Linked DNA regions of Bythopirellula goksoeyrii. The protein of the gene in region 1 interacts with the protein of each later gene in a pairwise test. Links are inferred from orthologs where the notes say so. Each region holds a gene or a part of one and is shown in the gene's direction. Other genes may lie near its edges.

Region 1 (3,622 bases):
TTTTCCAATGCAAACCTCACGCTCAGACAAAGCACAATAACCAACAATCGAGCGTCATTTCTCGTGGGCGGCGTCTGGAATCAAGAGCACGCAACAATCCTCGAAGGCTCGATTGTCGCGGACAACACGGCTCACTCTGTGGAAAAGGACATGTTTCAGTTCAATGGTTCCATCCAGGCCAATTATAGTCTGATAGGAAATTCGACTGGTTCAACCCTCGGGGGCAATTCGGGAATAGGAAATTTGTTGAACGTCTCTCCACTCCTCGGTCCCTTGGCAGACAATGGGGGACCCACGAAGACCCATGCCCTGTTGCCTGGCAGTCCGGCGATTGATGCCGGCGATCCATCTGTCCAATTTGATCCAGACTCTTTTGATCAACGAGGTCTGGCGCGCGTCGCCGACGGCGATCCACCGGAATCGCTTGTGATCGACATCGGTGCGTATGAGGCACAGATTGCGCCGTCGGCCGATTTTGATTCCGACGGCGATGTCGATGGTCACGATTTCCTCGCCTGGCAACGCGGGTTTGGAAAGTCCAATGCCGTGCCGGCCGATGGCGACAGCGACGACGATGGCGACGTCGACGCGAGCGACTTGGCCACATGGCAACTTACTTACGACGAAGTCGTCAGTCCGATGAAAGATGTGCAGCGAGATGTCTTTTCCGTGGAAAGTCCCGCTTGGGCTTTGAACGCTGCGATTGCGTTGACATATGGCGATGATAAAGAAGGACTTAAGGCAACGCCTATTCTTGAACTCAGCTTTGTGGCTACACAGTCGGAGAAAGTTACCGCACCACCTATGCTACCAGTGCCTACTGGAGAAGGGTACGACCGTCGCACGCTTGCACGCTCTCCTTTCCGACCTGCAGCCAGAAATGTCGCACACGAACTCGCTGCCCAATGCTCCGAACCGTTCTTTGACTACCTGTTATTTAACGCACAAGTTTGACCGGGAGCATCTTGCAGCGACTGGCACTTCAATTGTCCGCGTCGGAGTAGTTTCTTGGGCATGACACCCCCCTTCGAAGAATAGTACAGTAGCAGAGCTCATCAGGAAATTCTGTTGTGACTGTTGAATCTTAGAATGGAAACCGTCCGAATCTCCACAAAATCCTGATAATAGCAATCCACATGTGCGGGTCGGCGTTAGCAGCCGGTAGAAGCGATGCCTTAAAACGTCCGCTATCTCTTAACTCTCGACTTTATGGTTCGCTACAATAAAAAGAGTCATGGCACACAGCACACCCATCTACATGGACAACCACGCCACCACGCGGACCGATCCGCGCGTGGTCGAGGCTATGCTGCCATATTTCTCTGAAGTATATGGCAATCCGGGAAGTGTTGGGCACGAATATGGCGCAGAAGCTCACACTGCAGTGGAACTTGCTACCGCTTCGCTCGCAGCCCAACTCGGTGCTGATCCGCAAGAAATCATCTTCACCAGCGGTGCGACTGAAAGTAACAATCTTGCCATCCGTGGCCTTGCTGAGCGGAACCAGCGGCGGGGAAAACATTTGGTGAGTGTGCGGACTGAGCATCGGGCCGTGTTGGATCCTTTGGAACGTCTCGTACAGCAGGGCTACGAAGTAACTCTGCTGGAAGTTGAGCGACATGGATCCACTCGAGCCGGTTGGCTCGATCCGGAACAGGTGGCCGAGGCGATTCAAGACGACACAATCCTGGTGAGCGTGATGCTCGCTAACAATGAGATCGGTGTTATCCAGCCCTTGGCGGAAATCGCGGCCGTGTGTCGCCACAGCGGAGTTCTGTTGCACTGCGATGCAACCCAGGCTGTTGGCAAGATTCCTGTTAGTGTGCGCGAACTGGGTGTCGATCTGATGAGCTTCTCCGGACACAAGATTTATGGACCGAAGGGAATTGGTGCCCTCTATGTCCGACGGGGTAGTCCCATTGTGCGATTCTCTCCTCAGATCACTGGCGGCGGTCAACAAGGGGGCCGTCGCAGCGGGACACTCAATGTACCGGGCATCGTTGGCATGGCCAGGGCGTTGGAGCTGTGCATTGATGAATTGCCAACCGAAGAAGAACGACTTGCCGGCTTGCGCGACCAATTATTTGCAGGTTTGCAAGAACGCCTCAGCGGTGTCCAGCTCTGTGGTCCCACGCTCGATGAGAGAAATCCGGCTGGGGATCGACTGCGTCTGCCGGGGAACTTGGATGTCGCTTTCGGCGATATCGATGGTGAGGCCGTGTTGATCGAGATGGACAACCTGGCGGTAAGTTCGGGGGCGACCTGCTCGTCGCATGAGCCGGGACCGAGCCATGTGCTGTTGGCCCTGGGGCTCAGCGAAGACCTGGCCCGCAGTAGCCTGCGTTTTGGCCTGGGCCGATTTAATACCCCTGCGGAAGTCGATTCAGCGATAAAATCCGTCACCTCTGCCATTGAAAAACTGCGAAAACTGGCCGGCTGAGCGGGTTCGCCTTTTCTTTGCGGAGTTTTTGCTATAATTTAGGGAGTAGTCGAGAGGCGACTACAAACGACCAAATTTCCCTCCCCCATAGCTAGGATTCCTAAGATGAGCATTGTCTTGACCGAAAACGCCGCCAAAGAAGTCAAGCGGATTATTGAAGACCAGAAACTCGAAGACGACACACTGCTACGAGTAGGTGTCGCCGGGGGTGGTTGTAGTGGGTTTAGCTATTCGCTCGGTTTCGACCGTGCCTACGATGAAAAAGCTGATTCGAAATTCGAGTTCCACGGAATCCCTGTGGTTGTCGACAAGAAGTCTGCCCTCTACTTGGACGGCACAACGGTCGATTTCTATGAAGGCTTGGAAAAGCGCGGCTTTACGTTCGATAACCCGAATGCGGTAAAGAGCTGCGGCTGTGGAAGCTCGTTCCAAGCGTAGTCGTTCGTCTTGTACGAACTCTGTAGAATTCCCTCTTTCATAGCCGTCGGCGGAAGCCGATGGTTCTTGCGCTACAGCGTTTGCATGCGCATTCGTTACAGCCCGTGCAGAGCCACCACGCGGTGGCAATCCGCCACTTTTGTCGCTCCTCTCCAGGTAGTTTCTCCTGCACCGCGTGCATCTGTAACCTAGGGTTCAGATAGGACATGGACACTCACACTGCAAGCGGTGCGAGCACTCCTCTTATCTGGATGGATTTCTTATGTTAAAGCACATCAAACAATTTCTGAAGAGCGAAGATGGACCAACTGCAGTAGAGTATGCCGTGATGCTCGCCCTGATTGTCGCCACCTGCCTTACATCGATCGGCTTGTTGTCGAATGAAACGGCAGCCAGCTTCGACAACTCCGCATCGCAACTCAATGCAGTACTAGGTTCGTAAGTAGTGACTAAGGCGGAAAGACAAGAGTCCAGAGCCATTCTTCTGGCTTTCGTCTCTTGACTCTCAGTTCTTAACTACACGATCAGCATCGCATCACCGTAGCTGTAGAACCGGTACTCCTCACGGATGGCTTCTTCGTAGGCTCGCCTGACTAACTCGGTCCCCCCCAGTGCCTGCACCAAGAGGAGCAGCGTTGTGCGGGGAAAATGAAAGTTGGTTAGTAGGGCGTCCACGAGTTGGAACTCGTAAGGGGGATGGATGAATAAGTCTGTCTCTCCCTGCCAGGGTCCAATGGATGACGT
Region 2 (3,465 bases), 3.9 Mb from region 1 along the record:
AGATTGGCGTGGGCAAACGGCTGCGCGACGGTAAGAAACTGCTTGACATGCACAATGCTATCAAGTCGCTTGGTGCCGACTTGCCAGAGGCAGTGGAACTCTTGACCGGTGCGGCGCGACCCATCCTCGAGCGCTGGTTTGAGTCGGACGTGTTGCGAGCCACTCTGGCCACCGATGCCATCATCGGCGCGTTCACATCGATCAGCTCCCCCGGCAGTGCGTATGTGCTGTTGCACCACGTGATGGGTGAAGCCGGCGGCGCGCGGGGTGTATGGGGTTACGTGCAGGGAGGCATGGGAGCTCTCTCCGATGCAATTGCCTCCGCTTGCACTGATCTCGGCGTCGAGATTCGTCGCGAGGCCCCCGTCCATGCCATCCATACCGACAAACATGGCACCTGTGGAGTGGGACTCGAAGACGGGTCGCAGCTTTCCTCGCGCATTGTGGCATCGAGCGTCGATGCCCACCTTACCTTCGAGCGATTGTTGTCACCTGATGCGCTGCCCGAGGAATTTCGCGAAGCGGTTGCGCGGATCGATTATTCTTCGGCCTCGGCCAAGGTGAACTTGGCGCTGAGCGAACCACCCAAGTTTTCTTGCCTACCCGGCGACGGCGTCGGTCCGCAACATCACGGCACGATGCATATCGGCCCGTCGCTCGACTATTTGGAACGCGCCTACGACGATGCCAAATATGGTCGGCCCAGTGAGAAACCGATTCTCGAATGCACGATGGCCACCAGCGTCGATTCGTCGATCGCTCCCCCCGGCAAGCATATTCTCTCGATGTTCGTACAATATGCTCCGTACAAGCTTGCCGATGGAAATTGGGACGATATCCGTGAGTCCTTCGGCGCTCGCTGTGTTGAAACCCTTGCCGAGTATGCCCCGAATGTCCCGGCTGCAATCGAACATCGCCAGGTTCTCACGCCGCTCGACTTGGAACGAACCTTCGGCATCACCGGTGGCAACATCATGCAGGGGGCCATGCCACTGCATCAGCTCTACTGCTTCCGCCCCGTCGCCGGTTGGGCTGACCATCGCACCCCTGTGCCGGGCCTCTATCTCTGCGGCGCCGCCAGCCACCCCGGCGGCGGCGTGATGGGCGCCTGCGGGAAGAATGCTGCCACCGAAATCCTGCGCGATAAGCCGTGGTAGTATTTGTCATCCCGAGGGAGCCTTGGCGACCGAGGGATCTGGCTTGCAATACCAGCCCCCATTGAGCGAGGAAAGGGATGGAACCCAGATTCCTCAGTCGCTAGGCTCCTTCGGAATGACACAACGAGGGACTAGAAGTTCCATGATAGATGTGAGAAGGTAGATATATTCCCCTTTGCCTTTCAACATTCCACACCTAACTTTCCCCCCATGCCTTCCGAAGAAGAACTCTACCAGGACCATATTCTCGATCACTACGAGGACCCGTTTCATCGCGGTTCGCTCCCTACGGCCACGCATGCCCACCAGGACAAGAATCCACTGTGTGGCGACGTGGTACGAATTGAGCTTCAACTCGACGGCGATGGCAAGATTGTCGATGCATTCTTCGATGGCGAGGGATGCGTCATCAGCCAGGCCTCTGCCTCGATGCTCCTGGAAAAACTTCAAGGCAAAACGGTTGACGATATCAAAGAATTCTCAGCTGCCGACATGCTCGAGCTTTACGGCCCGCGCCTAACTCCCAATCGGCAAAAGTGCTGCCTGCTTTCGTGGAAAGTGCTGCAATCGGCAGTGCATGCCCCCGTGGAAAGTTCGGACAAATCATGAACTCTCTGGAAACTATAGATCAGTCGGCAATGTTGCCTGAATCGCTTCGCGCTGACTTTCCGATTCTCTCTGGCGACATTATTAACGGTCACCCGCTGGTGTTTCTGGACAACGCCGCCAGTACCCAGCGCCCCCGCCAAGTGATCGACGCCATCGCGCGGGTCTACGAACGCGACTATGCCAACGTCCATCGCGGGATTCACACCCTCAGCGAACGCAGTACCGAGCAATACGAAGAAGCCCGCGAAAAAGTGGCTCGCTTCATAGGCACGGCCAACCCGCAGGAAGTTATCTTCACCCAGGGAACCACTGGTTCAATCAATCTGGTGGCGCGCAGTTGGGGGGAAACGAATCTCCGCCCCGGCGACGAAATTCTCACCACGGTCATGGAGCACCACTCCAACCTGGTACCCTGGCAACAGGTCACTGCCAAGACGGGTGCAACACTGCGGCATGTGCCCATGACTGAGGATGGCCAGCTCGACATGGAGGCGTTCGGTGAGTTGCTCAACGAGCAAACTAAACTTGTCGCCGTGACGAGCATGTCGAACACGCTCGGTACCGTGAATCCGATTGCCGAGATCATCGCCCAAGCACACGCTGTAGGAGCCTTGGTGTTGGTCGATGCCGCCCAGAGCGTACCCCACTTGCCCACGGATGTTGCCGCTTGGGACTGCGACTTCTTGGCGTTCAGCGGTCACAAAATGCTCGGCCCTTCGGGGGTCGGCATTTTGTATGGCAAGGAAGCGCTGCTCGACGCGATGCCACCATTTTTGGGTGGCGGGAGTATGATCAACGAGGTGTGCCTCGATGGGTTTACCCCTGCCGAGTTGCCCGCCAAATTCGAAGCTGGCACGCCTCCCATCGTGCCTGCCATTGCCATGTCAGCAGCCATCGACTACCTCTCGGCCATAGGTCTCGAGGAGATCCATCGCCACGAGCAGGCCCTGGTTAAGTATGCTTATGAAGGTTTGAGTCAGATCGATGGCTTGCGGATTCTTGGCCCCGCGCCAGAGTATCGCAGTAGTCTCGTGAGTTTTGCCTTCGAGAAGATCCACGCCCACGAATTCGCCCAAGTCCTCAACGACCAATTCGGCGTCGCCGTCCGCGCAGGCCACCATTGCACCCAGCCGCTGCACAAACTGCTGGGCATCTCGGCCAGCACGCGAGCAAGTTTCTATCTCTACAACCGCCCGGAGGAAGTCGACCGCCTGCTAGAAGGAATCACCGCCGTACAGAAGATGTTCGCCCCGCGGGGGCGGAAACGGCGGGCGCAATAATCGGTACCTATGCCCATAGATGGATCTGACACCCAGCGGAGCAGGTTTGTTAGCTAAGGGCGAAGGTGTGTCGTCCTACGCAGGATGGAGACCGCGTTTCGTGCGGGGGGTCGCTGTGACCGTGCTAGTTGGCAAAGAAGCATCCGAGGCTACCGATCATTCAAGGAAGTATGAATTCTTTTGCCAAGCGCCGTACGCGTCCACAGAAGCGGCCCACGTTAAGTTGCCACGGTCATCAAACAATGTCAACACATTTGTGTACAGTAATCCAGGTCGAACGTTTACCGCACTGGTTAATGGTCTGCCGAATAGCATATAAGTGCCACCTTCCACCTTGCCAGTTTTCACTGGTTCGCTGCCAAAGATGTTTTTAACTCGCTCTTCTGAAATTCCTATATTCAAGCGGGCCCCATTGAATT

What was found.
Region 2: the proteins of Pr1d_RS09010 (region 1) and sufU interact in binary tests that used the Escherichia coli proteins (3 or more experiments, as listed by UniProt). The link is inferred for Bythopirellula goksoeyrii from one-to-one orthologs.

The regions. Positions count from the first base shown.
Region 1 is NZ_CP042913.1:2,281,741-2,285,362, forward strand. What follows is about bases 414-3,337. They hold Pr1d_RS09010 (cysteine desulfurase family protein), read left to right. Parts: upstream 414-1,234; coding sequence 1,235-2,440; downstream 2,441-3,337. Other genes in these bases: Pr1d_RS09005 (choice-of-anchor Q domain-containing protein), read left to right, coding at 414-954; Pr1d_RS09015 (HesB/IscA family protein), read left to right, coding at 2,546-2,878; Pr1d_RS09020 (Flp family type IVb pilin), read left to right, coding at 3,141-3,320. Also shown: more of Pr1d_RS09005, read left to right, coding at 1-413; tRNA preQ1(34) S-adenosylmethionine ribosyltransferase-isomerase QueA, read right to left, coding at 3,395-3,622. UniProt on the Escherichia coli protein: Master enzyme that delivers sulfur to a number of partners involved in Fe-S cluster assembly, tRNA modification or cofactor biosynthesis. Catalyzes the removal of elemental sulfur from cysteine to produce alanine.
Region 2 is NZ_CP042913.1:6,141,407-6,144,871, reverse strand. What follows is about bases 300-3,066. They hold sufU (Fe-S cluster assembly sulfur transfer protein SufU), read left to right. Parts: upstream 300-1,367; coding sequence 1,368-1,766; downstream 1,767-3,066. Other genes in these bases: Pr1d_RS24310 (aminotransferase class V-fold PLP-dependent enzyme), read left to right, coding at 1,763-3,046; Pr1d_RS24320 (phytoene desaturase family protein), read left to right, coding at 300-1,157. Outside these bases: more of Pr1d_RS24320, read left to right, coding at 1-299; Pr1d_RS24305 (hypothetical protein), read right to left, coding at 3,203-3,465. UniProt on the Escherichia coli protein: A scaffold on which IscS assembles Fe-S clusters. Exists as 2 interconverting forms, a structured (S) and disordered (D) form. The D-state is the preferred substrate for IscS.